4 regions of the Massilia scottii genome follow, and region 3 is predicted to be linked to each of the others. Evidence: riboswitches for the same ligand, from Rfam matches in the RefSeq annotation. Region 3 holds a riboswitch; each other region holds the start of a gene.

Region 1 (7,385 bases), on a different contig from region 3:
TGGCCGACGATGGCCGAGAACGGGAAATTCGCGATCTTCATCTTATCCATTACGTGCCGTTTCGCCGCGTGCTTCGAGCAGGGTTTCGCTATCGAGATACAGCTCGCGCAGCCTGGCCAGCGTTTCCGGGCGCGGCTCGGCCCACATGCCGCGGCTGGCCGCTTCCAGCAAGCGCTCGGCGATGGCGTTCTGCGCCCACGGATTGGCTTCCTCCAGAAAGCGCTGCATATCGTCGTCGAAACCGTAGGCCTGGGCCACGTCTTCGTACATCCAGTCATCCATTACCTGCGCCGTGGCGTCGTAGCCGAACAGGTAGTCGACCGTGGCAGTCAGTTCCAGTCCGCCCTTGTAGCCGTGACGCTGGATGCTGGCCAGCCATTTGGGATTGACCACGCGCGAGCGGAATACGCGCAGGGTTTCTTCCTTCAGGTCGCGCACCTGCGCCCGCGCCGGGTCGTGGCTGTCGCCGAAATAGTGGCGCGGCTGCTGGCCGGTCAGTGCGCGGATGGTGGCGATCATCCCGCCATGGAATTGCAGGTAATCGTCGCTGTCGAAGATGTCGTGTTCGCGGTTGTCCTGATTGTGCAGGGCCACCTGCACGCCGGAGAGGCGCACCTTGAAGGCGTCGCGCTGGTCGGCGCCCTGTTCGCCACGCGCATAGGCATAGCCGCCCCAGTTGACGTAGGCCTCGGCGAAATCGGCGTCGGCTTCCCAGTTCTTGTGCTGGATCAACGGCAGGATGCCGGCGCCGTAGCTGCCCGGCTTGGCGCCGAACACGCGGTACGAGGCGCGCCGTGCGCCCTCTTCCTGGCTCAAGCCCTGTTCGATCCAGCCACCGAGTTCGGCCAGGTAGTGCTTGCGCACGAAATTGTGCGTGAGCGGTTCGTCAAGCTGGATGACGGTGTTGACAGCGTCGTCAATCAGGTCGATCAGTTGCGGAAACGCGTCGCGGAAAAAGCCGCTGATGCGCGTCGTGACGTCGATGCGCGGGCGCTTGAGTTCTTCGAGCGGGATCACTTCGACGCCGCTCACCTGGCGGCTTTCGGCGCGCCACACCGGGCGCACGCCGAGCAGCGCCAGGATCTGGGCCACGTCATCGCCGTGGGTACGCATCGCGCTGGTGCCCCAGATGCTGATGGCGACGCTCTCGGGATACTCACCGGTTTCGCGCTCGTGACGCGTCAACACCTCGTGCGCCAGTTGCAGGCCGACGCGCCATGCCGATTGCGACGGCACGCTGCGCGGGTCGACCGAGTAGAAATTGCGGCCGGTCGGCAGGATGTGCGCCATGCCGCGCGTGGGCGAGCCGCTCGGACCGGCCGGCACATACTGGCCGGACAGGCCGTTGATCAGATTGTCGATTTCGTCGGTGGCGCGCGCCAGGTTCGGTACCAGCTGGTTGCAGGCGAAAACGAGTACCCTGCGCAGCGCGTCGAAGCGGTTCAATGCTGGTGCGACGGGAGCGACAGGCGCGCGCGCGGGTGCCGGGCGGGGCTTACCCATCTGCGACAGCATGCTCGCCTTTGCGCGTTGAGCCGGTTGGAGCAGCGGCGCGGCTACCGCATCGCCGTCGATGTCTGCGAAGACGAGGTTGAGCACTTCATCGATGGCGGCCGGCCGGTAATCGCGCGCCGCCAGTTCGGTGAACAGCCGCAGGCACAGCGCATCGATGGCGTCGAGTGCGTCCGAACGCGTGACGACGGCACATTGCGCCAGGCGCGCCAGTGCGGGCACGACGTTGATGCGGCGGCCCTTCTGATCCAGCAGCAGGTCCATCGTCAGGCCGAACAGCTTCGACACTTCGGCCTGCAGGCCCGGAATATCCAGGTTGGGCAGGCGCGTGAGCGATACCAGCATGGCTGGCATCTGTTCGGCGTCAGGGCCGCCGCCGAGAATGTGCAGGCCATCGCGAATCTGGGCCGAGCCCAGTTCGCACAGGTAGCCGTCGAGGTCTTCGATCAGGTGAGCCACGTCGGAGCCGCCCATCGATGCCAGCGCGGCCGGGAGTTCACCGTCTTCTTCGTGGTGATGATCATGATCGTGGTCATGGTCGTGATGATGGTGATGGCCGTGATCGTGGTCATGGTCATGGTCATGGTCATGGTCATGGTGCAGCAGGCGCGCCTGCAGGTCGGCATTCAGGCTGGTCTGCTTGACCAGTTCCCAGATCTGCTGCTGGAGCAGCGGCAGTTTGGCCGGGTCCAGCACCTCAACCTGATAATACTCGTCGACCAGTTGCGTCAGCTGCGCCAGTGCACCGTAGGTGTCGGCGGTCGTCATCGGCGGCGTCAGGTGGTCCACCACCACGGCATGCGCGCGGCGCTTGGCCTGCGAACCCTCGCCCGGGTCGTTGATGATGAACGGGTAAAACAGCGGCAGATCACCCAGCAACGCGTCCGGGAAGCAGTTCTGCGACAGGCCCACGCCTTTACCGGGCAGCCATTCCATGGTTCCGTGCTTTCCAACGTGGACGATGGCGTCCGCGCGCCACACGTCGCGCAGCCAGCGGTACAGCGCATAATAATGGTGGGTCGGCGGCAGGTCGCTCTGGTGATAGATCGCGTCCGGGTCCATGCCGTAGCCGCGCGGCGGCTGCAGCGCGACGAAGGTATTGCCCAATTCGATGCCGGCCAGCGCCAGGTGGCCGTCGCACACGTAAGCCTCACCGGGAGCGGCGCCCCACTGGGTGCTCATCTTTTCCTGCATATCGGGCGTGAGTTCGGCGAACCACGTGGCGTATTGCGCGGCGGGTACGCGGCCGGCGGCGTTGCGCAACTGCTCCGTCGTCACGTATATCTGGTCGTACGAACAGCGCGCCACCAGGTCGTGAATCAGGGTGGTACCGTCGGCGGGCGGCTGGCCGACGTCGTAGCCGGCGGCGCGCATGGCGTCGAGAATGCGCATCAGCGATGCCGGGGCGTCCAGCCCGACCGCGTTACCGATCTGCGAAGCCTTGCTGCTCGAATTGGTGAACATGAACGCGATGCGCTTCTCGGCATTCGGCACATGCTTGAGGCGGGCGAAGCGCGCTGCGATGCCAGCCACGCGTGCCACGCGGTCCGGCACCGGTTCGTATTCGACCGCGTCGCCCTGTAACCCGGCGGCGCGCGACTTGAACGAGACCGGCGCGGTGATGATGCGCCCGTCGAACTCCGGCAGCACCACGTTCATGGCCGTGTCGAGCGGATTAAGCCCGCGCGCGGACTGCTCCCACTGCGGCAGGGTCATGCCGCTGGTGATGGCCTGCAGTACCGGCACGTTCAGCGTTTCCAGTACGCCGACCGACCATCCGGCAGGCGTGGGACCACCCGGCGTAATCTCGCCCATCGCGAACGAGGTGGTGTTGATCAGCACATCGATATGCACGCCGCGCGCGTCGCTGAAGTAGCGCAGCGCGTCGGGCAGTGCCCCTGCGCCGGCGCCGCTGCGCAGCGAGGCGGTAAACACCGGCAGCACGTTCATGCCGCGCTTTTCCAGCGCGTCCAGCAGCGCATCGATGAAGCGCGTGTTCCCGCTCATCCAGTGCGCGCGGTAGAACACGATGCCAGCACTTGGTGCGCCTGGTTTGCGCAGCGCGAGCCAGTCTTCGATGCCGGCGCCCTGCGCCAGGTCGGGATGATAAATGCCGTGTTCCGGCAGCGGCAGCGCGCTCTCGTAGCCAAAACCGGTCAGCAGCAGATGGTCGGACAAATAGCGCAGCAACTGCGCCAGGTTGCCGCTGCCGCCGCAATGGAAGTAGTTCAGCGTCTGTTGCAGCACGTCGGGAGCGACGGTCGATACCGCCGCCAGCTCGGGATCGGGCTCGCCTGTGCCGCTGATGGCAATCAGGTGCTGGGCGTGGCGGCGCGCGTGGCTTACCAGGTCGGCAAAACCGGGCACGCTGCCGAGACGGCCCAGCACGCGCAGGATGATGATGCGCGCGCCCTGCACCTCGCGCGAAAGCAGCGCCGTGGCGCCGCCGTCGGCGTCGAGCCCCTGCAGGCTCACGCCCGCCACCGCGCCGAACTCCGGCGGCAACTGGCTCACTGCGTGGTGCAGGACAGTCAGGTCGTTCGATGCGTGGGTAAGCAGCGCGATGTGCGCCGGGCCTTGAGGAAAATCAGGTGATGTCATGGTCCGCCACAATTGTGTCGCCTTCGCCGATGCGATGGAAAATCAGGTCGGTCACTTCGGCGCCGCCGATCAGGTGCTCGGCGACGATGCGCCCTGCTGCCGCTTCGTCGACGCGCCGGTACCACACGCCTTCCGGGTACACCACCACGATCGGCCCTTCATTACGGCATGCGACCATGCAGTGCGTGCGGGTGCGCTTGACGCAGAGGTCCGGATGGGCGTCGATCTCGCGCCCCATGTGCTCGAACACGGCCTGCGCCTGCACGCCGTTTTCGGTGCAGCGCGGGCCGACGCACATGAACACGTGCCGGTCATGGGTACGCATCGGTCAGCCGAATTTCTTGTAGAAATAGCCCGCCAGCGCGCCCATGGCCACCCAGAAGGCGGCATTGGCCAGCAAGGTCGCGTACAGGAAGCTCAGCGCCAGCTCGGGCGGTGCGCTGCTCGAATGGACCTTCGGCTGGGGCGAACCGACCAGATGCGGCACGAACAGCAGCAAGGCGCCGGCGATCCTGAGCGGCCAGTTCTTGGCGAAGACCAGCAGCGCCAGCCCGCCCGCGCTGGCCATGACGGTGGCGGTCCACCACAACTGGCGCGCCAGCAGCGGCGCCGCGACGGTACCCGGCAGCTCGGGCGGCAGGCCGACCGAGGGCGCCACGAAAAAGACCGTGTAGCCGGCCGCGCCCCACAGCACGCCCGCGCGCCAGCCGCTTGCGCCGCCATGCAGGCTGATGGCCGCTGCCAGCAGCAGCGCGAAGCCGACGCCGGCGCTGATGTTGGCCACCGCCGTGTAGAAGGTGCGCTCGGCGCCGTCGTCCGGCTGCCAGCCGCCGTGTTCATGGGCGCCCTCATCCGCGTGTTCGTGCGGCGTGGCGTCGGCGTGGCTGTGCGGTGCGGCCTGCTCCAGTGCCTTCGGCGCGGCGCTCTCGAACACCTCGGCCTGCAAGATAATGGGTGCCACTTGCAGCTGCTGCACGCCGGTCAGCAGCAGGCCGGCCAGGATGCCGGCCGCCGCTGCGCTGGCGATGATGCGGTTGAAGGTGCCCAGGCTTGCCGCGGGCGCGGTGCGGATCAGTGGCATGGGAAGCCGGCCGAGTGGCGGCTGTCGTGCGCCGCGTTGTGCAGCGCTTCCATCGAGGCGAAACCGGCACCGTACAGCAGCACGATGCCAAGGCTGGCGGCGCACATGGCCTGCACAATGCGCTCCTTGATGGAGACAAACGGGACTTGTTCATCGGCGGTGGTGATGAAGCTACGGATCGGCGACATGGCATTCCTTCCTAAAGCATTTCGCATAAAGCCAGGCAAATGCAGACGCGCGCGTCTTGCCCTGTCCGGCAACCGGGGCTTGTACGGGGAGAAGGAACGTGAGATGGGGTGCGGAACGCAGCGATCCACCTGGATCGCCCTCCGCGATACAAACGACTTACCGCTTCGGCTGGTTTCCGGGCTGGCGAGTGGCGGGGCAAAAAACCCTTCCCGGATATGCGCCTTCCCATGCTGACTAGGCACAGTGGCTTGATGCACATCCTTGACTCGCTTACCGTTGCGGGGGCAGCGCCGGCTTTGCCCCCCTTGAGAGGTCGCACCGGCTTCCCATTTAATCCGGCAAACGATCGTTTGCCAGAACCAGAAGCTTGACTACCGGCGAAGTATAGGTCTGGACTATATAAATTGCAAGGTTGCGCGGGCCGGCGTGTGCGCAGCGGACGAATTTACCAGTCGCGCCATTGTTCGGTGATGTCTTCGTCGGCTTCCAGGCCCGCATCCTTGGCAACCAGGTAGATGATGTCGCACAGGCTTTCGCGCTCTTCGGTCTCGATCACGCTGCAGCGTTCATCAAACGCATTGAGGGCAAGGACGACGCGTTCGACTTCTTTCATGATCGCGGCGGGGGCTGCAGGTTGGGGGAGCTTTTCCACGGCAGCGGCATAAGTGTCGAGGATTCCGGCGCACTCGTCGATCTCGGCCTGGCCGTACGGAGCCTCGCTCTCCGGGTCTTCGGCGCAGCGCCCCATGTAAGCAGCCATCCCGCCGAGAAGGCGGGCGCGGATCGAAGCGATGCTGGGATTGGGTGGCATGGCGTGGCACTCCTTCAAAATTCAGGGGTGCCAATGTAGCACGAAGCCGCGCTACCTTACTCGCTGAATTCGATATCCATCTGATTGCCGTCGTAGCAGAAGGTCATCTGCTCGCCTTCTTCATCGCGGATCTCCAGCACGCCGCCGGCTTCGACGAAGGGCCCGAGCGTGTCGAACAGGCGAATCAGCCAGTTGGTGATGATGTCGATGTCGCCGCCGTCGATCAGCAGCGCGCCTTCCTGGCGCTGGCTGGTGAAGCCGATCGATTCAAGGAATGCCGGAAAGTCGCGTTCGGCGCGCGCGCGTTCGGCGAAGAAGGAGTCGCAGCCTTCGAACGATGTGCGAATCGCGTTAAACGCCTCCGGTTGCCTAGCGTTCCTGATAACGATGCTGGCATCGTAGATCCATGCTGCAGTACTCACTTGCACTCCCATTTCGTCAGAACGGCTGTCGCGGTCGTGCGCAGCCAGGATCGTATTTCCTGTCGACAGTTTTACATGCCGTTCAAGAACTGTCAAAGCGCCGATGACGAGCGTTGTTTTCGGAGCGTGGCGAGGCGTTCGATGGCGGCCGCGTTACCTTGCGCGGCGGACAACGTCAACCAGTCGATCGCCTCCGGCATGCCAGGCGCGCTATCATCGCCGCCATCGAGGAACAGGTCGGCCAGACCGTATTGCGCGGCCGCCTTCCAATACGAGTGGATCGATTGGACCGGGTCGCGCGGGCCGACGATGACGTCTCCCAGCGCTTCATACTCGGGGTCTTCCATCAGGTCCAATCGAACGCTCAAATCAGGGATAAACAAACGATTTGACCAGTGTCAGCTCACCCGGCGCGCGCAGCGGCACGCGAACCACTTCCTGGCGCTCGTTCGGTGAATTTTCATTGGTGATGATGGCTACCTGCGCCACCGTCAGGATGCCGACTTCCTGGCCGGCCCCGTAGTAGTTCACGTAGACGTGGTAGTTCCCTTTCGGCGGCGCGGCGCTGGAAAAGATCTCCGGCCCGTACCCGGTGGTGACGTCGACATCAAGCGCGCCGCCGTTGGGCATGACGCGGTTGCCGTACCACGAGTGGCCGCCGTCGGGGGCGACCACGTGCAGGTCGACATCCGTGCCGGGACTGTCCCACGACAGCACTACGCGCACGCGCGACTGGGTCTTGCCGGCGTACGAATCGAGGAACTGGCTG
Region 2 (7,385 bases), on a different contig from region 3:
ATGGCGAGCGTTTCGGTTATGTCGCGTGGCCGGCATTATGTAATTTCATGCCTGTTGATATTCCTTGATTTTCCATTTAAAGGCGCCCCACTGGCGGAAACTTGCCGTTCAGTAAACTGTTATACTGCGCGCCAGATCTTAATGGAGTTATTATGAACCAGTCGCGTCCCCCGATCGCCTATACCGATACAAAATCTTTTGGTTACTGGGCCATTGGCCTGGGTGCCGCCGTGGCCGTGATCGGCATTTACTCGTTTGTAAAGCAGATGAGCATGGGCCTGGGCGCCGTGATGCTTTTCTGCGCGATATACATGTTCGCCGCGGCGTATTTTCACTTCACAATGAACGGCAAACGCACCACGATGACCGTCAGCGATGACGGCGTTGGTTTTGACGGCGGCTTGTTCGTGCCGTTCAGCGATGTCGACAAGATCTGGGCAGGCAATCCGTTCCCGACCATGCCGGGCAATATCCTCAGTATCGCGCTCCATCTCAAGCCCGCTGCGCCGGTAAAACAGTCCGGGCGCGGATGGAAAGCCGTGTTCTTCCTGACTTACGTCGGCGGCAATATCAGCATGATCGGGAAGAAGAAAACGATCAGCTATATGACGCCGGGAATCCGCCCCGTCAGCGGCGCCGACATGGACCAGGACGATATCCTGGAAGACCTGTATGAGCGCTTCGACGACTTCCAGAATCGCTGAGGCGGCAGCATTGCATTGACTTTTGTTCAACTATGGCGCCTAATGGCTGGGTCGTGCAAACGATTTCAGCGGCGGCCGATGGTTGACTGAACGGATATCCGAACCCCCGGACTCCCGGTTGATGAATTCGTCGCTTGCCTGCGCCAGCTCTGGCGCGAACCGATTACTTCAACCGAAATGGAGTCCGAATGCGATTCACGCTGCGTTCCACCGTCATCTGTCAAGCCATCGTCGCCGGCCTGTTTGCCACCTCCGCACAGGCGGCATTGCCGGTGTCGCTGACGTACGTCATCAACAATCCGTGGGCGGGCGGTTACTGCGCCATCGTCAAGGTGTCCAATCCGAATGCGGAGCCGGTCCAGTGGAGCGGTTCGCTTCCGGTACGGGGCACCGTGACGTCGCTGTGGAACGCGGTCGGCAAGCAGTCCGGCGGGGCCCTCGTGTTCAGCGGCGGGCTCGATTGGAACAAGATCATCCAGGGCAAGTCGTCGATGGAGTCGATCGGCTTTTGTGCGACGGATGCCGTCACGCCGACGCCGACGCCGACACCGACGCCAACGCCGACACCGACGCCGACGCCGACACCAACGCCGACACCGACACCGACGCCGACGCCGACGCCGACAGGCGCGCTCTCGCCAGTCTACAAAGGCGAAGGCACCTTTTACGGCGCAACAGGCGAGGGCAATTGCAGCTACGACGCCAGTCCCGGCAACCTGATGGTCGCCGCGATGAACCAGACGGATTACGCCAACAGCGGTGCGTGCGGCGAGTACATCGTCGTCACCGGTCCCAAAGGCAAGGCCACGGTGCGGATCACCGACCGCTGCCCGGAGTGCAAACCGGGTGACGTCGACCTGAGCGAGCAGGCTTTCGTCCAGGTGGCCGAGAAGTCGGCGGGCAGGGTGCCGATCAGCTGGTATGTGGTGGCCGGCGACACGACGGGTACGGTCAGCTACCGCTTCAAGGAAGGCAGCACCATCTACTGGCAGGGCATCCAGGTGCTCAATCACCGCCTGCCGGTCACGAAACTCGAGATCCGGCCGAACGGCAGCGCCAACTGGATCGCCGTCAAGCGCGAAGAGTACAACTACTTCGTTTATCCGACCCCGATTGCCGCAGGCCCGATGCAGGTTCGCATCACCGGTCTGGGTGGCGCCACCCTGCTGCAAACGCTGCCTGAACCCCAGGGCGGCCTGGTGGTCAAGGGCAGCAACCAGTTCTGACGAGGCTTGGGCGAATCGGTGGCGCTGTTACGGCGCCACCGGTTCCCCGAAGCGAAAACTCGACACGGCCAGATGGCCGAAAAATTCATCTTCGTGATACACGCAGGCCGCATCCTCCGATTCGGCCGCGCCCAGCGCCACCATCAGCGGCAGCAGATGCTCTTCGCGCGGGTGCGCGTTGCGCGCATACGGCGCCTGGCCCCAGTGCAGCAGGGCGGTGGTGCGCTCCGACGGCGGCAGCTTGAGCACCATCTGCAGCCAGTCGTCGAACTGGTGCGAGGCGAGCCGGCCTTCCGGCCCGAACTGGTGCAGGTTATGGTAGCTCAGGCCACTGCCGATAATGAGCACCCCTTCATCGCGCAGCGGCGCCAGCGCGCGCCCGATCTTCACGTGCGTGAGCGGATCGAAGCCGTGCAGGAGCGACAGCTGCACTACCGGCACATCGGCCTGCGGGTAGATCGGATACAGCATCGAAAACGTCCCGTGATCGAAGCCGCGCTGCGGATCGAGCGACACCGCGTGGCCGTCCGCGGCCAGCAGGGCGGCGGCGCGTTGCGCCAGTTGCGGCGAGCCTGGCGCAGGGTATTTGATCTGGTAGGTATGGGCCGGAAAGCCGCCGTAATCGTAAATCATCGGCGGCTGCGCGCTGGACGACAGCATCAGCTCCTTTTCTTCCCAGTGACCGGAAACGACCAGCACCGCGGCCGGCTTGACGTCGCCGATCTGGCGCCGGATGTCGACCAGCGACGCTTCCAGCACGTCGTAGGTCTCGCCGTACTGCTCCTTCATGAAGGGCCACGGCCCGCCCCCGTGGGAGACGAAATAGGTCGGCAGGCGATGGTTCATGGCGGCGCTCCAAACGGTGAATTAGCTATTCAATATAGGGGCGCGCACGGGCTTTATCAAGATGCGCGGGCACGCACCAGGTCGATCAGCGCGAACAGGCGCGCGCTGCGCATCCAGCCGATGGTGACGACGGCCGCCTGCGTCAGCAGCAGGGCACCCGTAAAACCCAGGACACCGACGCCCGCCGTGTTCACGCGCAGCAGCGACAGCAGGCCGGCCAGGCCGAGGCCAACGAGGCTGATGACGATGTACGTGCCAAGCGCAGCCACCGGGTGGCGCGCCAGCAGCATGCAGCCCGACCACCACGCTGCAAGAGCGGAGCGTTGGCGCACATCGTTCGCCAGGATGGCGCGGCCGGCGTCGAGCGAGGCGGTGACAAGGCCGATGAGCAGCACCATGAGCGCCTGCGCCAGCATCATCGGCAGCGCCGTCTCGCCGGTCGTGACGACCTTGCCGGCGTACGTGGATGCGGCGTCGACCGCGCTTATGCCGGCCATGAAGGCCGCGCCGAGCGGCACCGCGCCCCACGCCAGCATGCGCAGCATGGGCGCATAGTACGCCAGGCCGCCGCGCGTGAGGGCCGCAAAGCCGGGTGGCTGCGGCGCGCGCGCCGCCGTCGCCACCATGCCGGACAGCAGCGGCGAAATGAGCAGCGTGACGCCCAGCGCGATGCTGCCGGCCTGGGTGAATACCGCCTGATGGCGCCCGTACACGTCCAGCAGATCGCTGACGGCGGTCATGTCGAGCGCGCGTGCCAGCGCCGCCGCGTGTACCGAATAATCGAGGTTCGACGACAGCAGATGCCACGCCGGCAGCGCCATGATCAGCGTCGGCACCAGCATCCACAGGGCCCACAGCAGCAGCAGGCGCCATTGCAGCGCCGCGCGCGCCGCTCGCGGCACTGCTGCAATCGAAAAGGCAGGGGAGGCGCTCATTACACGGTCGCAATCAGGGAAAAGAGGATGCTGAACATCGCCGCCAGGTCGCCGGCCCAGCGGCGCGCGGCGCTGCCGTCCGCCTCCAGCGTGCGGCTGTCATCGAGTTTGCTGGCGTCGAGGTAGTGCAGGCGGCTCGGGTCGAGTTCGGCCGATACCGCCTTGACCGGCTTGACCCAGCTGAAGGTGCGCGCGCGCTGCTGGTCGTCCCACGCCACGGTTTCACTGCTGCCGTCGGCGAATTTGACCACCACGGTTTGCGCGACCGGGGCGCCGCGCCGCTCCAGGGTGACGCTGGTGCGCCACGCGCCCGCGCCGCCGGCCTTGGCCGACGCCTCTGCCTCGCTCGCGAAGCGCGCAATGCGGTCGTCCACGCTGGCCGTGCCGTACACCTGCTGCGCGAACGCGGCGTGGACGGCGGCGCGCTGCCCGCTCACCTCGGCCAGCGTCTCGCGCAGATCGGCGATGCTCGGATGGCGGAACTTCCAGCGCCGGTAGTATTCCTTGAAGGCGCGCCCGGTCGCCTCCTTGCCGATGCGTGCCTCCAGGTCGCGCAGCACGGTGGCGCTGCGTACGTACACCGGGCCAATGCCCTGCTTGCGCATGTGGGCGTTCTGTCCGAGCGGTTCCGCCGCTTCGGCGGGCGCGGTGTCATAACGCTCGACGTCGAAGCCCTTGAACCCCGGCGCGATGCCCAGCGCCGCGAGCAGCGGCGGCCCGAGATAGGCGTCCTTGCCGGTGTCGCGCAGCATGCGATGGTTCCAGAATTCGTTCAGGCCTTCGTCGAGCATCGGTTCTTCAGTCTCGTTCGACGCCAGGATGCCGTGGAAGTAACTGTGGCCGACTTCGTGGATCGTGACGAGATCGAGGTCGAAGGCGGCGGCCGTGCGCGGCACCACCTTGTCGTAACCGTTGACGGTGATGAAGGTCGGGTACTCCATGGCGCCGGCGTTGTCGGCGTTCAGCGGCGGGATCACAATGGTCAGCGTCTTGTACGGATACGGTCCGAGCGTCGTCGAAAAATAGGTCAGCGCCTCGGTGGCCGCTTTCAGCGCCGGCGCGGCGCTGGCCGCGCGGTCGGGCGGGAACAGTACCGACAGCGCAACCTGCGGGCTGCCCGGCGCGCTCCAGGTACCGCGCAGGGGCGGCGCCGTGCGATTGTCGGCGGTCCAGGCGAAATCGTGGACGTCGCCCTGCACGTAGTGGTGCGTCAGCATGCCGCCCTGTTCCACCGGTGGCCCCTGCAGTTCGCCGGTGGCGCCCACGGTGTAGCCCTTGGGCGCGGTGAGCTTGACATCGAAGCGGCCGAAGTCGGCGTAGAACTCGGTCTCGTGGTGATATTCGTGCACGTTCCAGCGCGCCCTGGCGGCGCCGCGTTCGCCAGGCAGTTCCAGCACCCCGATCTTGGGGAACCACTGGCCCACCAGGTGAAAGCTGCCGACATGGCCGGTACTGGCCACCACGCGCGGCAATTGGGTCAGGAAGGTGATATCGAAGCTGGTGGAAGCGCCTGGCGCCACCGGCGCCGGCAGGTCGAAGCGCACCACCGTCTCGTCGGTGGCGGGGCCGTTGTCGGGGTGGACGAACGACCAGTCGACCCTGGCACCGCCCTGGGTCACGCTGCGCAGGGTGATATGGCCCCATTCGCCGGGGGCGATGGTGGCGTTGTAGCCGGATTCGCGCTGCTCGGTGAAGAAGGTGCTGCCGGCGCTTTTGAAGGCGTTCATGTACAGGTGCAGGTAGACGCTGCGCACGGTCTCCTTGCTGCGGTTGCGCCAGGTGAGTTTCTGCTTGCCGTCGACCGTGTGCGCTACCGGGTCGAGCGTCGCTTCGATCCGGTAGTCGACCACGCGGTCCGACAGGGTCGCTTCGCTGCCGCTGCGCGGCCCGCCCCACGCGTCCGGGGAGCTCGGCACGCTCACCGCGCTGGCCGAGGGCATGGCGAAGCCGATGCCGACGTCGGTCACCGGTTCCGGAATCGGCGTGATGGTGATGTCGGCCTGCGCCATCAGCTCGGCCCCCGCGACGGCGGCTGCCGCCAGCAGGAGCGCCCTCTGGGCCATGGTTCGGGTACGCGCTTGCATGCATTCTCCTGCGCCGCCGGGCGCTTCGATTGGTAACAGGTCTGGCTGGTGGGCAGCCGGCCGCACAGCATGCCACAACGCCCGCCGGGCCGCGGTCCGGATGGCGACTCCGATTATAATGGCGCAGTTTTGGTGCCCGCCCGCGTCTTCACGCCGGCAGTTAAACGGGAAACACGCAGTGTGCTGCCCCCGCAACGGTACTGCAAGCCGTCGTTACTGACGTCGTGCGAGCCCGGATACCGGCCAAAACAGGTGGACATGATGCCGCGCAGCGCGCCTCTGTCCGTGCAATCCGGCTTGCGGGGACGCAGGCCCGGACTCTATTTTCTGAAGACGACATCATGATTTCTGCAGTATCGCCGCGCCGTGCGCTCTCCGCCAGGCCGCTCGCGCTGGTTTCCGCCCTGTCCCTGTGTTTCATGTCCAGCGCCGCGCTGGCCGCCGATGGCCAGGCCCAGGCCCAGGCCCAGACCCTGCCCGCCGTGACCGTGACCGGCGCCCGCTTTGCCAGCGACCCGGCGCTGGCCCCGATCGGCGCGACCGTCATCAGCGCCGACGACATCCGCCGCGCCGGCGCGGCCGACGTCAACCAGGCCATCCGCCAGATCGGCGGCGTGTACGGCCGCCAGAGCCTGGACGGCTCGCCCGATTTCAGCCTCGACCTGCGCGGCTTCGGCACCAACAGCAGCCAGAACATGGTGGTCACCCTGGACGGCGTGCGCATGTCCGAAAGTGAATTGAGCAATGCGACCCTGTCGTCGATCCCGATCGAGACCGTCGAGCGCATCGAAATCATCCGCGGCGGCGCCAGCGTGCTGTATGGCGAAGGCGCCACCGGCGGCGTGATCCACATCGTCACGCGCCGTCCCGAGGCCAATGGCGGGCGCGGCATGCTGCGCGCCGAAACCGGTCAGTTCAACCTGCGCGACCTGCGCGCCGCCGTGGCCCGGTCATGGAACGGGTTCGCGCTCGACGCCTCGGTCGGCAGCCAGCGCACCGACAATTACCGCGACCATAACAGCTTCGAGCTCGATACCTTCAGCGGCGGCGCCCAGTGGGCATACCAGGGTGGCCGCACCGGCCTGCGCTACGACCGTGCGCGCCAGGAATCGGAATTGCCGGGCGCCCTGAGCATGCAACAGTTCCGCGACAACCCGCGCCAGGCCAGCACGCCAGACGATGTGGGCTCGCTCGATTCGGACCGCCTGACCGCGTTCGTGGAGCAGCGCGTCGGCAGCGTCGACCTGGCCGCCGAACTGTCGCGCCGCGAGCGCACGGTCCGTTCCACCTATTTCTACACCTTCGAGGGCGTGCGCGCAGCCTCGAAGTCGACCTACGACAGCGCCCAGACCCAGTTCTCGCCGCGCCTGCGCCACCTTGCGCACATGGGCGGCATGCTCAATGAGCTGGTGGCCGGCGTGGACCTTGTGAAGTGGTCGCGCGTGACCGATTCGGACTACTCGAACGCCGACGCCACGCAAAAATCGCGGGCGCTGTACGTGCGCGATGAACTCAAGTTCGGCGGCGCGCACAAAGCCCGCGTGGCCGTTGGCGCGCGCCGCGAACGGTTCGAGAAGGATGCCACCGACG
Region 3 (7,385 bases):
AGTTCGGCATGGCGCCGCTCTCCCAGCAGGTACTGGCTGGCGCCGTACGAGGTACTGGCGTACAGTTTGTCGGTGAGGTTGCGCAAGTTCAGCTGTACCAGCACATGGCGGCTGAGCTGCCAGCCCAGGGTGGCATCCAGCGTTGTATAGGCCGCCAGCGACTGCGTGTTGCCATTGTCGATGAAGCGCTGCCCGACGTAGCGCGCACCGGTGCCGGCGCGCCAGCCGCCGGCGCGGTAACCGAGCCAGAGATTGGCCGAGGACTTCGGCGCCCCGGCGGGACGCTTGCCGGCGCGCGACGCGTTGCCGCTGTCGATCAGCCGATCGAAGGCGGCGTCGGTGTAGACGCCATTCGCCTCCAGGCGCCATGCCGGCGCGAGGGCCACGCTGACGCTCAACTCCGCCCCCTGCGACGATTGCGCACCGCCCTGGACCGACAAGGCCGGGTTGGACGGGTCGCGCGTGATGATGTCATCCTTGCGAATGCGGTACAGCGCCGCGGTCCACTGCGCCTTGCCGCCGGCCAGCGACTGTTTCAGGCCGGTTTCCGCCTGGCGCGAGCGGGTCAGCTTGTAGCCGCTGTTGGCCAGGTTCAGCGACAGCAGGCTGGTGACCGGATCGCTGCCGCTGCTGAGCTGGCCGTACAGGGAGGTGTCGTCCCCGAGTTTCCAGGTCAGGCCCAGCCGCACGGCGGTCGACTGTAGCGTCGAGGTAAAGCCGGCCGCCCCCAGCAGGCTGACGCGCCCGACCTTGTAACGGTCATGGCGCAGGCCCGCCAGCAGCAGCAGCCGCGCACTGAGCGCATGGGAATCTTCGGCATACAGCGCATTGCTGCGGGTATGGGTTGTGAAATTCGGGCGCAAGGCGTCCGGGCTGTCGAACCGGCCCGGATTGAACCCCGTGGGCGCCACGCTGGAGGCACCGCCGTACGGCGCGTTGTTGGTGTGGGTGAAATTGATCGTGGCAGCTTCCCATCCGGCAACGATCCGGTTGGCCCCGGCATTCCAGCGCGCTTCGAGGCGGTTGCCGGTTTGTTCCTGATCATGGCCGATGGCGATGTAATTGCTGCGCTCGACCATCTCCGCTTGCGGGTTGTAATAATAGGTCTCGGCATTGCGCCAGTGGCGGCGCGCTTTCATATGCACGAGCTCGTCGGTGACGGTGAGAGCCGGCGAGACGCGCCAGCTCAGGCGGACCAGCGCCTTGTCGTCGTCAAAGCCGATGTCGGCGTCGCCCACGTTGTAGTTCTGCTTGCGCAGTGCGCGCGCGAGCCCGCCATTGATCAGCGGTGTGCCGAAGTAGCGCTGCGGTTTCTGTTCCAGATGGTCGAGCTGCATGGCAAGGTCGATGGCGGGCGTCAAGGCATAGGCCAGGCTGGTGAGTACCTTGCCGTGGCGCGCCTTGCCCCGCTCGATCAGCCCGTCGCTGCGGTCGGCATAGGCGTCGACACGGAATGCGCCGCTCTCCCCCAGCGCACCGGTGACGCCGACGCCGGCGCGCAACGCGCGCCCGCCGCCGATGCCGGCCATCGCTTCGAGCGAGGCGGCGCCTGCCGGCGCCTTGCGCACGGCATTGATGGTGGCGCCGGTGGTACCGCTGCCGTGGATCACCGAACCAGGGCCGCGCAGCACCTCGATGTACTCATACCCCCACGGATCGGACGGATAGGTGGCCGTGCCCGAGCCCACCTGCGGGCGCTGGCCGTTTTCCAGGATGGCGATGGCGCTGTTGCCGCTGAAACCGCGCGCCGCGTAGCCGATGCCGTTGCCGGGCGAGCTGATGTCGGTCAGGCCCGTGGTGCGGGTGACGGCATCCTTGAGCTGCACATCGCCGCGCGCCTCGATGCTCGCCGCGCCGAGCGACTCGACGCTGGCAGGCATGTCCTGCGTCGTCAGATCGAGCCGGCTGGCCGTGGCGTTCCGGCGCTTCAGCCCCAGGCCCTCCTCCTCGGCCGCGGCCTGAATGGTCACAGTCGGCATCACCGTGGTTGGCTCGGCCCAGGCAGCGGACCCGCACAACAGTGCGACGGCGGCGACGATGGGGCGGATGGGGGTAGAACAAGTTTGGCTGGAATGCATCATGGAAGCGTCTGACATAGTAAATGACCGGATCCCCGGCGATGAAGTTCGCGAAGGCGCACGCAGCCGCCACGGCACGCGCCATGCGCCAATGGCGAACGGATACGCGTACGCCATTGGCGTGCGATTGCATTAGCAAAAAGAAAAAACGGCGAACAAATAACAGGCAACACCTCACCCCGGGTGTTGCGCATGCATCGTGACTGGCCGGTCTTCTGGCTCGCCTTCATCCTTCCCTGGTCTTGCCTTCCCATGCGATGCACAGTGGCGTTCGATCAAAGTCGTCAGGCTTACAGCAGCGGGGGCTGCGCCGGACTGGCGCGAAATGAAAATCTCGCGCGTCACCGGCTTCCCGTTTCACCCTCCGGCCGACAAGCGGGAGGGCACCATTCACGTATTGGGGCGCATTTTACATTCGACAAAGCACATTTGTCACCCTATTGCCGCGCTGACGCCGGCACACAGGCCGCAGCGGCGCAGGCCAGCGCTGTGCGGGTCATGGGCGACGTCGGGTGACGGCACTACACATTTACAACAAATTCACACATTTTTGATATTTTATGTACAACACGAATGCTTAATTAGCACTGTTGTTCGTATTTGAAATACAGTACGAACACCGAGCTCAGGCTTGCTGACATGGTTAGCCTGTCTGCTGGGACCCACAATAAAGGAGACACTACATGAGCATTCGCTTTCGTCGTTCCTTGCGCACTTTACTACCCGCACTCGCACTATTCGTCTCGTATTCAGAGGCAGCCGCCAGCACAATCAACCAGAACGCCTCGTGGACCATCGACCGGGCCGGCACGACCACCAAGTACCGCTCCGTCGCCTACGGGGACTCGATCTATGCGGGTTTCAACGGCTCCGTCACCAGCGCGGCCAAATACGCGGCGCCAACGGTGAACGCGGAATATCTCTCGGCGCAGTGGGGCACGGACATCGAAAGCGTGCGCCGCACCAAGTCCGGTGCGATCGCCGAAGACGTGTACAACAATAAAATCGTGGCTGAGCGCTCGTACATGCAAGCCAGCAATACTCGCGTCGTCACCTTCGAGATGTGCGGCAACGATGGCTTGCAGGCGCGCGCCAGCTTCAAGAGCCAGACCGGCACCTGCAATTACAGCGGACTGACAGCGGCGGAAGCCAGCTGCAAGAAGTATGTCACGGCCGCGATGGACTACATCAATGCCAACGCCTATGCCGGCGTCAAGCTGAAGGTGATCTCCAACCTGCACTACCCGGGCTATGCGGTGGACGATGTGCAAAGCACCTGCAAGGATGCGGCTACCGGTGCCACCGTGAAAATGCAAGACAAGTTCCTGCCCGCCCTGGCGAGGATGAACTTCATGATGTGCGACGTCGCGCGGCAAAAGGGCTTCCAGTGCGCGGACAACTTTGCCCAGTACATGGGTGCCGACTACGATAGCAACGGCGACGGCCGGATCGACGCCGAGGGGCTGCGCTATGTGAGCGGCGAGAGCGAAGCGAGCTATGTCACCCGCCTCACGACGGCACTGCGCTCGACAATCCGCGACGCCAACACCCACTTCGTGTCGTCAAGCAGCAGCTACGATTACATCCAGTCGGACGACACCCACCCGACCTACAACGGCAGCACCTTCAGTTCCGGCCTGTTCGGCAGCACCACGGGCAGCGGCGCGCCACGCTACACGACGTTTAGCGGCGGCAAGAGCCCGATCTGGAATCAGTACGGCCACGAGCGCATCGGCTGGGCGGTATCGACCTACAATCCGGCCACTCCGTAACGGCCAGGCGCCGATCCTTGGATACGCCTCCGCGTTCCACGCCGGCAGCGGCCAGCAGCGAGAAGAGCGCTGCTGGCCATGCCTGGGGCCCATCCCGGGGCCGCATTGTCATCGCGGTGCTGCTCTGTATCGCCGCCGGCGTCATGCTGACGCTGCTGTGGATGCCATCGCGCCCCGCGACCGACGTCGCCGCCACGCCGGCGCCGCTGCCTGCGCAGGCAAAGGCACCGGCCCAGGCCCCGGTCGCGGCCACCGTGCCCGGCGCGCCGGACACTATCGCGCGCAAGGAGCAAGCGCGCGCACCCGAGGGCGACGCCGACCCCACGCCCGACCTCAAAAGCTACGTTGCGCGGGGCGAGAATCCCAGCATGGCCGAGGTCATCGAACGTCTGCACGAGCGCGGCATCCACTCCGGCCTGGGCGCCTTTTCGCCGCCGGGAACCAGCCCGCCGCTGGTCGGGCTGGCGGTGCCCGAGGACTTTGTTTTACCGAAGGGCTATGTGCGCCATCACCAGGCCACCGATGACGGCCAGCGCATCGAAGCGGTGCTGATGTTCGCGCCCGACTTTCAATTGCTGGACGCCGCCGGCAAGCCCGTCGCCATGCCCAAGAACGGTATCGTTCCGCCCGAACTGGCGCCGCCCGGCTTGCCGATCCGGCGTATCGTCATCCCCCCGGCAATCGCACAGACACGGCCTGGCCGCTGAACTCCATGACCCTATTTTCCAACCCGACAATACGCACCGCGGGGGGCATCCTCGCCAGTGGCGCCATGGTGGCGCTGTACGCGCTCGGCGGCGCTGCCTGGCTGCTCGGTTTCGTGCTGCTGGTGCCGTGGCTGCGCACGCTGGACACCAGCCCCACGCTGGCGGCGACGCTACGGCGTGCCTACCTCATGACGCTTGCCTACACGGCGGCCGCTTTCGCCTGGTTCGGCATCGCGCTCGGGCTGTATGCGCAGGTCGGCGCGGCCACCGGCGTGGCGCTGCTGCTGCTCGCCGCGCCGCTGTTCCAGCCACAATTTCTGGTCTTCGCACTGGTGCGCCACATCACAAGGCATCGCTACGGCGCCGTGCTGGGCGCGCTGGCGGGGGCCGCGGCGTGGGCAGCGATGCAACGGCTGGTGCCCGGACTGCTCGGTGACACAATTGGCCACGGGCTCTATCCATCCCGCTTGCTGCGCCAGGGCGCCGATGTGGGCGGCACCGCCGGCCTGACCGTTCTGCTACTGCTGGCCAACGAAGGCGTTGCGGCGGCGCTGGCGCGGCGCAGCGGCGGCCTGCGCGCGGTCGCCCGGCCGCTCGCGCTGGCCGCGCTGGTGCCCGCGCTGCTGGCCGGTTACGGCCTGGCGGTGCTGTCCGCCAGCCCCGGCCCCGCGGGCAAGCCGCTACGCATGGGATTGATACAATCGAACATCGTCGCCTACGACCGCCAGAGGCAAGAAAAGGGAACCCACGCGGTGGTGCGCGAGGTGCTCGATACGCACTTCGCGATGAGCTACGACGCTGTCGTGCGCCAGCATGCGGATGCGGTGCTGTGGCCGGAAACGGCTTACCCGACCACCTTCGGCAATCCAAAGAGCGAAGCCGGCGCCGAATTCGACCGTGAAATCCTGGCCATCGTCAATTCAGCCGGCGTGCCGTTCGTGTTCGGCACCTACGATCGCGACAGCGCTGGCGAATACAATGCGGCCGCGTTCGTGCAGCCTGGCACCGGCCTGATGGGTTTCTATCGCAAGACGCGCCTTTTTCCACTCACCGAGTACGTTCCGGCCTGGCTGGACGGACCGCTGTTGCGGCGCTGGCTGCCGTGGACCGGCGACTGGCGGCCCGGTAACGGCGCACGCGTGTTTCCATTGCGCCTGGCCGACGGACGCGAGATCCCGGTGCTGCCCCTGATCTGCCTCGACGATGTCGATACGAATCTGGCCATCGACGGCGCCCGGCTCGGCGCGCAGGCCATCCTCACCATGTCGAACGATTCCTGGTTCACAGCGACTGCGCTGGGTGCGGAAATGCACCAGGTCGCGGCGGCATTTCGCAGTATTGAAACGCGCCTGCCGCAATTTCGCGCCACCACCAACGGCTTTAGCGCCGCCATCGACGCCACCGGCAGCGTACTCGCAGGCACGCGCATGGGCGAACGCACCCTGGTGATCGCCGACGTGCCGGTGGGCGTCCCGAGGCGCACCCTGATGGTGCTCTGGGGCGACTGGGTCGGGCTCGCCGCCAGCGCCTTCCTGGTGGTGCTGGCGGCGTGGTCGGCCTCCCCATCGTGGCGCCGCACCGCGCACGCTCCGGCGCCGGCGCGCCCCGGATTGCTGGAGCCGGTCAACGTCGCTGTCTTGCCGCCCGCCGCCCGTATCGTGGCGGGCCTGTTGCATGCCTTCGCGCGCGGCAGCCTGCTCTGGATGTGCGCGGCACTGCTGCTCAACGAGGCCTTGCGCACCAACACGCTGGCGCAAGTGCGGATCTTTTCCGCCTTCTTCCTTGTTCCTGAAGCCGCAGCGTGGTGTGTGCTGTTCCTTTTTTCCGCGAAGGCATCGATCGCCAATGGCCGCCTGGTGCTGACACGCGACGCACGGCGCCTGGAGCTCGCGCTGAGCGACATCGCCACGGTGCAGTGTTGGCGCCTGCCCATTCCCTGCCCCGGGATTTCGTTGCAGCTCGCTTGCGGCCGGCGCTACGCGCTCGCGCTGGACAACCCGGGCGTCCTGGCCGCTGCGCTGGTAGCCGCCGGCGGGCCTCCGGTCAAGGTGCGCACGCGCGCGGTGATTCAGGCGTACGCGCAAGCGGGCCTGGCGATCCGGCGTTCGCGGCTCGATCATCCGTTCGCCAAATTTGTCCTGCTCCCGCTTGCGCTGGCGATTCCTGCCTTCCACCTGCACCAGCATATTTCCTACGGCAGCGCTTTCGGGGAGTACTACAGTTTTGGCCTGAGGGCATACCTCACCGCCTTCGCGCTGTGGTGGGCCGCATGGTCGATCGGCGTGGTGCTGAGCGAGGCGCTGCTGCGCTCGGCGATTGAAGCCGGCACCCTGCTGGTGGCGTGGCTGCGCCCCGCGCGGGCGGTCGATGTCCGGCAACGGCTCGAACGCGGCGGACACGTTGCGCTTTTTCTCGGCCTGCCCGCGTGGCTGCTGGTGACCGTCTACCGCGCGTAGAAAACGTGATCGAAGCCGGTGGGCTCACGTGCCGATCGCGGCCTTGCCCTTGCCTCGTCTGCTAAACTGGATCGCTGCTGTGCCCCCATAACCCGTTGCGCGATCGATGACTCCATACCGTTTCAGCTCTCCCGGCGATGCCCCGCGTGGCGTCAGCCTGCCGATCAGCGCCAGCCAAATCGATATCTGGCTGGTCTTCTACCACGATATCGCCGACCCGGCCTTGCTGGCCACCTTGCTCACGCTGCTGAACGAGTCCGAGCGCGCGCAGCAACTGCGCTTTCATTTTGCCGACGACCGCCTGCGCTACCTCGCCACGCGCGCGCTGGTGCGTACCGTGCTGTCGCGCTACGCCCCGCTCGATCCGGCCGA
Region 4 (7,385 bases), on a different contig from region 3:
GCAAAGGCGGCGTCGCGCGCAATGGCGATGGTGCGCCCCGCCAGCAGCGCGGCCGGCGCGTCCATGCGCGCGGTGAGGTCGATGCGCGTGCTGCGCAGTTGCGCCCACGCGGCGTCGTCGAACTCCAGCTGGTCGGCCAGCAGGTCGAGCAGGCCGTCCACATCCTGCACTTCGGACGGCAGCACCAGGCCCAGATGGCGTTCGGGCAGGGTCTTGGTCTGGCGCGGCAGAATGGCGATCAGTGGAATGTCGCGCATCGAAGCGGCGACCATCGCCCCGTGCCCCTTGCTGGCGACGCGGTTGGCGATCACGCCCGCCATCTCCACCGGGCCGTAGTCGCGCAGGCCGTGCACCAGCGCGCCGGCGGTTTGCGCCATGGCCGAGGCGTCGATCACCGCCATCACCGGCAGGCCGAACTCGCGCGCCAGGTCGGCCGACGAGGGCGTGCCGTCGTACAGGCCCATGACGCCTTCGATCAGGATCACATCGGCTTCCAGCGCGGCTGCGGCCAGCTGGCTGCGGCACTGTTCGCGCCCGACCATCCACAGGTCGAGCGATCCGACTTGCGCGCCGCTGGCGCGTTCCAGCAGCATGGGGTCGATAAAATCCGGGCCGCACTTGAAGACGCGCACGCGCTGGCCGCGCCGTACCAGCGCGCGCGCCAGGGCGGCCGTCACCGTGGTCTTGCCCTGGCCGGACGACACGGCGGCCACCAGCAGCACGCGCACGTCTGCGTGGTCGGCCATCAGAACTCCGTCCCGGCCTGCGCCGCAATGCCGGCCTTGAATGCATGCTTGACGACCGTCATGTCGGTCACCGTGTCGGCAATCGCGATCAATTCCTCCGGCGCGCCGCGCCCGGTGATGACCACGTGCTGCATGTCCGGCCGGTCGAGCAGGTCGGCGATGACGGCGTGGACGTCGAGGTATTTGTACTTGAGCGCGATATTGAGTTCGTCGAACAGCACCAGGCCGATCGCTGGGTCGGACAGGAAGCCCTTGGCCAGCGCCCAGGCTTCCTCGGCCTTTTCGATGTCGCGCTCGCGGTTCTGGGTGTCCCAGGTGTAGCCTTCGCCCATGGCGTGGAAGCTCACTTCGTCGGGAAAGCGGCGCAGGAACTTTTCTTCGCCGGTCGACATCGCACCCTTGATGAACTGGACCACCGCCACCTTCATGCCGTGCCCCATCGCGCGCACCACCATGCCGAAGCCACTCGAACTTTTACCCTTGCCGTTGCCGGTATTGACAATGATGATGCCAATTTCCTTCTGCGCCTCGGCGATCTTCTGGTCGATGATGGCCTTCTTGCGTTCCATGCGGACGCGGTGGCGTTCATTGAGTTCGCTGTTTGCGGTGTCGTCGATCATGCGGATTCCTCGGTAGGGATGAAAATACGGCGGGCGCCGTGGGGAAGGACTTCAATCGGATGGCCCAGGTAGCGGCTCAGGACCGGCGCTTGCATCACCTCGTCGACCGGGCCGGCCAGCCATTCGCCGTCGCCCATCATCAAGAGCGCGTGGCTCGACGCCTGGTGCGCCAGGTTCAGGTCGTGGCCGATCATCACGGCCGTCTTGCCCTGCTCGCGGCACAGCTTTGCCAGCAGGCGCATCACGCTGTGCTGGTGCGCCAGGTCGAGCGCATTGGCCGGTTCGTCCAGCAGCAGCAAAGGCGTGTCCTGCGCCAGCATGGCGGCAATCGCGACGCGCTGGCGTTCGCCGCCGGACAGGGTGCGTACGTCGCGTTCGGCCAGGTCGGCCACTTCCATCGATGCCAGGGCGGCGTGCGCGATGGTGTAGTCGTCGCTGCCTTCCCAGTAGCGGTTGGCGTGGTAGGGATGGCGCGCCGCCAGCACGGTTTCGATGGCGCGATAGGCAAAGGCGTCGCTGCGCGCCTGCGGCAAGAAGGCGCGCTGGCGTGCCAGCTCTTCGAGCGGCCAGTCCTTGAGCGCGCGCCCGCCGATGGCGATGCTGCCGCCATCGGGCTCGCGCAGGCCGGCCAGGGTGCGCATCAGCGTGCTTTTGCCGGCGCCATTGCGGCCGATGATGCACCACGATTCGCCGCTGCGCACTTGCCAGTCGAGGTTTGCCGCCAGCGTGCGGCTGCCGGCGGTGAGAAGTAGTTGGCGCGCTTCGATCATCATGAGCGGTTCAGCCGGTGGAGTTGATACAGGAAGACGGGTGCGCCGATCAGCGCGGTGATGACGCCTACCGGCAGCTGCTGCGGCGCGAGCACGGTGCGCGCCAGCGTATCGGCCAGCACCAGGAAGGCGCCGCCGGCCAGCGTGGCTGCGGGGATCAGCAGGCGGTGATCGGGGCCACAGGCGAAACGGCAGGCATGCGGCACGATCAGGCCGACGAAGCCGATGCTGCCGGCGCTGGTGACGGCGCTGGCGGTCAGCATGCCGGAACAGAAAAACAGGCCCTTGCGCAGCGCGCTGACGGGAATGCCCAGGGTGGCGGCAGCTTCCGCGTGCAGCGCCAGGACGTTCAGCGACCGGGCGCTGCGCAGGGCGAAGGCCAGGCCCACGGCCAGCACGATCCACGGCAGCGGGCGCAGGGGAGCACCGGCGATGTCGCCGATCATCCAGAAAATCATGCTGCGCAAGCGGCTTTCGGGCGCGATCGAGAGCATCAAGGTCACCAGCGCGATGCAGGACGTGGAGATAATCGCGCCGGTCAGCAGCAGCAGGGACGAGCCGCCTTCGGCCGCCGCATTGCCGCGCAAGTCGCGCCGCGCCAAGAGATACAGCAGCATCGAGACGGCCACCGCACCCACGAATGCAGCCAGGTCGACCATCCACATGGCCCACATGAACAGCAGCGCGGCCAGCGCGCCGACCGAGGCGCCGGCCGAGATGCCCAGTACATACGGCTCGGCCAGGGGATTGCGCAGCAAGGCTTGCATCATCACGCCAGCCAGCGCGAGCGCGCCGCCGGTCACGAAAGCGACCAGCGCGCGCGACAGGCGCAGGTCGAGCAGGGTGGCGGCCAGGGTCGAGGTATCGCCTTTCGCAAGCGCCATCAGCGCGCCCGGCATCTCCGCCAGCGGGACCGGCACCGAGCCGACCATCCCGGCGACCACCAGGCTTGCCAATGCCAGCAAGGAGAGCGCCGTGATGACGACGCTGGCCCGGTGGCGCATGTTGCGAAAGAACGGATGCATGCGATTCCTATCTACTGCCGTAGCGGATGCCGGCAAACACCTGGCGGCCGGCGGTGGCGTAAGTGCGCGCCAGGTCGTACTGTTTGTCGGCGGCGTTGCTCAACCGTAGCACGGCCGACCAGTCGGGGGCAAAGCGATACTCGGCAAACAGGTTCACCAGCCCGTAGCCGGGCAGCGTGTTGCGGTTGGCCAGGTCGTCGAAGCGCTTGCCGGACAGCTGCACGCCCGCACCGGCAACCAGCGTGCCGGCCGTGTACTCGATGGCGAATTTGGCGTGGCGCTTGGCGCGCCGCTGCAGGTTTTTGCCGGTGGTGTCGTCGCGCGGGTCCTGCAGGTCGAGCGAGCCGCTCATGTCGAAGGCGCCCATGCGGGTGCGTGCGCCGATGCTGATGCCTTCCAAAGTGGCGCGGTTGACGTTGTAGGCGCAGCCGTATGGATGCGTATCCTGCTGGACCGGACATGTGGTGGTGTTGACCAGGAGGTCTTTCAGGCGGTTGCGGTAGTAGACCGCGCTGGCTTCAAGCGTGCCATCGTTGTAATACACGCCGCCTTCGACGTTCTTGCCTTGTTCGGGCTTGTTGGTGTCGACCCCGTAACCCGGGTAATACAGTTCGTTGAAGGTCGGTGCGCGAAAGCCGGTTCCGGCGCTGGCGTTCACGCGCAGCGCGCGCGTGAGTTTGTAGCCGTAGCCCACGCCGCCGGTGATCTTGTTGCCGTACTGGGTGCTGTCGTCGCGCCGCGCGCTGGCGCTGGCCAGATGGTTGCCGCGCTTGAGCGAGTAGGCGGCAGCCACGGAATTGGTCGCGCGGCTGGTGTTCAAGGCGCGCGTGGTGTCGGCGAACACGTCTTCCACCCGGCGTTCCAGAACCAGTTGCAGCAGGTCGCTGCCCAGGGCGATGTCGTTCTGCATGCTGTAGGCGTGCAGGCGCGTGTCGATACGGTTGCTGCTCGTCGCACTGGTGAAGTTGACCGATTTGTCGTCGGCCTCGGATGCCTGCAGGCTGACTTTCCAGTTGCGCGTGATCTCGTGTTTCGAGTACACGGCGATGTTGTCCATGTTCTGCACGCTGCGCACGTCGAAGGGACCTGCGCCCGCATCGTACTGCGACTTGAGATGGCTGTGCAGGTACAGCAGGCCCGCTTCGTGGCCCTTGGCCAGCACGATGCCCAGCTGGCCGGTGGCGCTGTCGCGCGCATAGCCGTCGTTGTCCTGATTGTAGGAGAAGTTGCCCGGTTTGGTGGCCGAGAAGCCGTCATCCTTGTCCTTCGACACACCGAAGGCGTAGCTGATGCTGTTCTCGCCTTCGCTGGCGCCGGCCACGCCGAACGCCATCGAGCGCGCCTTGTCGCTGCCCGCTTCAACGGCGGCCGTGACGTTTGGCGCTCCGGCGCCGCGCCGGGTGAAAATCTGCACCACGCCGCCGATGGCGTCGGCGCCATACATGGTGGCCAGCGGGCCGTAGACGATTTCGATGCGGTCGACGTTCGCCAGCGGCAGCGTGGCCCAGTTGGCGATGCCGATCGTGGACGAGCCAATGCGCACGCCGTCGACCAGCACCACGGTCTGCTTGGCGTCGCCGCCGCGGATGAACACTTGCGATGCGGTGCCCGGACCGCCGTTACGCGTGATCTCGATGCCGCGCTGCTTTTGCAGCAGTTCGACCACGCTGCTTGCGCCCGAGCGGGCGATGTCAGTGGCGCTGATCAGCACATGGTCGCTCAGCACGTCGCTGGATGGCTGCGGCGCGCGCGTGGCGGTGATGATGACGGCGGCAACGGCCGTATCGGCGGCGCTGTCGGCCAGGGCATAAGGGGAGGTAAAAGCTAGCGCGAGCGACGTCAGGGCCGCGTGGCGTACAACAGGAAAGGTCATGACAAATCTTCAGTGAGTGCGATTGCGAGCAACCGGCCGACGTCCCCGTTGGCCAGATTGAAAAGGAACGCGCAAATCCTGCACGTTCCCACCTGTCCTGGCCGGTATCCGGGCTGGCAAATGCGGCCGTCTCACCTTCCCATGCCAAATGCACAGTGGTCGTTCGAGGCGGCTCGTCGCCATGTCAGCGACATTTGCTTACCGTTGCGGGGGCAGCACACGTTGGCCTGTTGCAGGCTTCGTGTTTCCCAGTTTAACTGCGCTCATGGACATGGGCGCGGGCACCAAAACCCGATAATTATACACAGTCGATGATGACGGTCCCGCCGTAGGCGATGGCGTGGGGATGCTGCGCCGCTTCCAGCGCCATGGCCTCGGGACCCAGGCCGCGTGCGCGCGCCGACAGCAGGCGGATGGTGCCGGCGTGGCAGATGACGATGGCGCAGGGCGCTTGCGCGCGCATGCAGTCGGCATAAAACGCGGACACGCGCCGCGCCATATCGACCACGCTTTCGCCGCCGCCGGGGCGGTAGCAGGCCATGTCGGCGGCCCAGGCATCGATGCCGGCACGGTCGATGTCGTCCCAGCGGCGCATTTCCCAGTCGCCGAAATCGAGTTCGGCCAGGCGCGCGTCATACCGCACCGCCGCGCCGCCGATTGCCGCAGCCAGTATGGCACAGCGCCGCAGCGGGCTGGAAAACACCGGCGCGCCGGCGGGCAGGGTGGCGCGCAGGGCGGGCAGGGCCAGCGCCTGCGAATCAGGATCGACAGCCAGGTCGGTGCGCCCGTAGCACACGCCGGATGCTACCTGCGGCGCCAGGTGGCGTACCAGGTACAGGCGCATTCTCAGCCCCACAGGCCGTGATGGAAAAACGCCAGCAGCGCCAGGTAGATGACCACTTCGGCCACCTGCTGCACGGCGCCCAGGCAGTCGCCGGTATAGCCGCCGATGCGGCGCAGGCACTTGGCGCCCAGCCACCACGCCGCCAGCGCGGCCCCGGTCACGCTAGCGAGCAGCGCAAGCCAGGGCAGCATGCCGGCCGTGGCCAGCGCCAGTGCAGGCACGCCGGCGCAGGCGCAGGCGATGCCGAATTCCCGGTTGCTCATATGCTGGGCCATCGGCTTGGCCTTGCCATCGGCGCGCGCATATTCCATTTCCCAGATCAGGCTCACCGCGGCCAGGCGCGACAAAGGATGGGCGATGAACAGCGCGGCGATAGCGGCGGGCACGGACAGAAACGACAGCAGCGCGCACTTGAGCGCCACCGTCAGCCCCATGCCGACCGCGCCGTAGGTGCCGATGCGCGAGTCCTTCATGATCTCCAGCACCCGCTCGGTGCTCAAGCCGCCGCCGAAGCCGTCGCACATGTCGGCCAGGCCGTCCTCGTGGAAGGCGCCGGTCAGGTAGATCGCCGCCGCCGTCGACAGCAGCACCGCCACCGGGGCCGGCCATAGCAATGACGCGCCGGCATACACCGCCGCGGCCACCGCCGCCACCACCACGCCGACCAGCGGAAAATAGCGCGACGCGTGGTGCAGCCAGGACGGGTCGAATCCGACCCAGCCCGGAATCGGCATGCGGGTGAAGAATTGCAGCGCGATGAAGAACAGCCGGCACTGGTGGACGATGCTGGCCATGGTGTGTACTTACGCCGACTGGCCGCTGACGCGCGCCGACTGGAAGGTGGCCATCTCGCCGAGGAAGTTGACGGCCGCGTGCAGCAGCGGCAGCGCCAGGGCGCAACCGGTGCCTTCGCCCAGGCGCAGGCCGAGGTTGAGCAGCGGCCTGGCCTTGAGGTGTTCGAGCATGCGCGCGTGGCCCGCTTCGTCCGAGCAGTGCGAAAATACGCAGTAGTCGAGGATGGCCGGCTGCATGCGCGCCGCCACCAGCAGCGCGCTGCTGACGATGAAGCCGTCGATCAGCAGCACCATGCGCCGTTCGGCCGCCTTGAGCATGGCGCCAACGATCATGGCGATCTCGAAGCCGCCGAAGGTGGCCAGGATGTCGAGCGGCTCGCTCATCTCGCCATGCAGGGCGACCGCCGCCTCGATCACGTTTTGCTTGTGCAGCACGCCTTCGGGCGACAAACCGGTGCCGGCGCCGACGCAGTCAAGCACCGGCACGCCGGTCAGCTTGTGCATCAGCGCGGCGGCGGCGGTGGTGTTCCCGATCCCCATTTCGCCGAAGCCGATCACGTTGCCCTCCAGGTTGCCGACAATGCGCATGCCGTGCGCCAGGGCGGCGGCGCATTCGGCCCAGCTCATGGCCGGCTTCTGGGCAAAGTTGGCGGTGCCGCGTCCGACCTTGCAGTCCATCAGGGCCACGCGCTTGCCGAAATCGTGGTTCACGC

The links. A riboswitch is a leader RNA that binds a small molecule or an ion and turns the genes downstream of it on or off. The one in region 3 is predicted to bind cobalamin.
Region 1: linked by a shared signal. The riboswitch ahead of RBA41_RS07745 (CbtB domain-containing protein) and the one ahead of RBA41_RS03710 (TonB-dependent receptor) in region 3 are both predicted to bind cobalamin.
Region 2: linked by a shared signal. The riboswitch ahead of RBA41_RS18555 (TonB-dependent receptor) and the one ahead of RBA41_RS03710 (TonB-dependent receptor) in region 3 are both predicted to bind cobalamin.
Region 4: linked by a shared signal. The riboswitch ahead of RBA41_RS32300 (TonB-dependent receptor plug domain-containing protein) and the one ahead of RBA41_RS03710 (TonB-dependent receptor) in region 3 are both predicted to bind cobalamin.

The regions. Positions count from the first base shown of each region.
Region 1 covers NZ_JAVCWM010000004.1:380,205-387,589, forward strand. Annotated here, with positions in the region: gene RBA41_RS07725 (magnesium chelatase subunit D family protein) at 1-41, opposite strand, end outside; gene RBA41_RS07730 (cobaltochelatase subunit CobN) at 43-4,113, opposite strand; gene RBA41_RS07735 ((2Fe-2S) ferredoxin domain-containing protein) at 4,100-4,438, opposite strand; gene RBA41_RS07740 (CbtA family protein) at 4,442-5,194, opposite strand; gene RBA41_RS07745 (CbtB domain-containing protein) at 5,185-5,382, opposite strand; cobalamin riboswitch at 5,533-5,762, opposite strand; gene RBA41_RS07750 (hypothetical protein) at 5,829-6,194, opposite strand; gene RBA41_RS07755 (hypothetical protein) at 6,251-6,616, opposite strand; gene RBA41_RS07760 (SEL1-like repeat protein) at 6,709-6,972, opposite strand; gene RBA41_RS07765 (YfaP family protein) at 6,986-7,385, opposite strand, start outside.
Region 2 covers NZ_JAVCWM010000012.1:211,277-218,661, reverse strand. Annotated here, with positions in the region: gene RBA41_RS18580 (hypothetical protein) at 102-704, shown strand; gene RBA41_RS18575 (expansin EXLX1 family cellulose-binding protein) at 893-1,930, shown strand; gene RBA41_RS18570 (DODA-type extradiol aromatic ring-opening family dioxygenase) at 1,958-2,776, opposite strand; gene RBA41_RS18565 (hypothetical protein) at 2,833-3,711, opposite strand; gene RBA41_RS18560 (M1 family metallopeptidase) at 3,711-5,795, opposite strand; cobalamin riboswitch at 5,909-6,057, shown strand; gene RBA41_RS18555 (TonB-dependent receptor) at 6,137-7,385, shown strand, end outside.
Region 3 covers NZ_JAVCWM010000002.1:362,727-370,111, reverse strand. Annotated here, with positions in the region: gene RBA41_RS03710 (TonB-dependent receptor) at 1-1,970, opposite strand, end outside; cobalamin riboswitch at 2,267-2,484, opposite strand; gene RBA41_RS03705 (SGNH/GDSL hydrolase family protein) at 2,762-3,850, shown strand; gene RBA41_RS03700 (hypothetical protein) at 3,868-4,557, shown strand; gene lnt (apolipoprotein N-acyltransferase) at 4,563-7,013, shown strand; gene RBA41_RS03690 (4'-phosphopantetheinyl transferase family protein) at 7,120-7,385, shown strand, end outside.
Region 4 covers NZ_JAVCWM010000044.1:14,094-21,478, forward strand. Annotated here, with positions in the region: gene RBA41_RS32280 (cobyrinic acid a,c-diamide synthase CobB) at 1-746, opposite strand, end outside; gene cobO (cob(I)yrinic acid a,c-diamide adenosyltransferase) at 746-1,366, opposite strand; gene RBA41_RS32290 (ABC transporter ATP-binding protein) at 1,363-2,136, opposite strand; gene RBA41_RS32295 (FecCD family ABC transporter permease) at 2,136-3,161, opposite strand; gene RBA41_RS32300 (TonB-dependent receptor plug domain-containing protein) at 3,169-5,034, opposite strand; cobalamin riboswitch at 5,117-5,338, opposite strand; gene RBA41_RS32305 (histidine phosphatase family protein) at 5,333-5,878, opposite strand; gene RBA41_RS32310 (adenosylcobinamide-GDP ribazoletransferase) at 5,881-6,672, opposite strand; gene cobT (nicotinate-nucleotide--dimethylbenzimidazole phosphoribosyltransferase) at 6,682-7,385, opposite strand, start outside.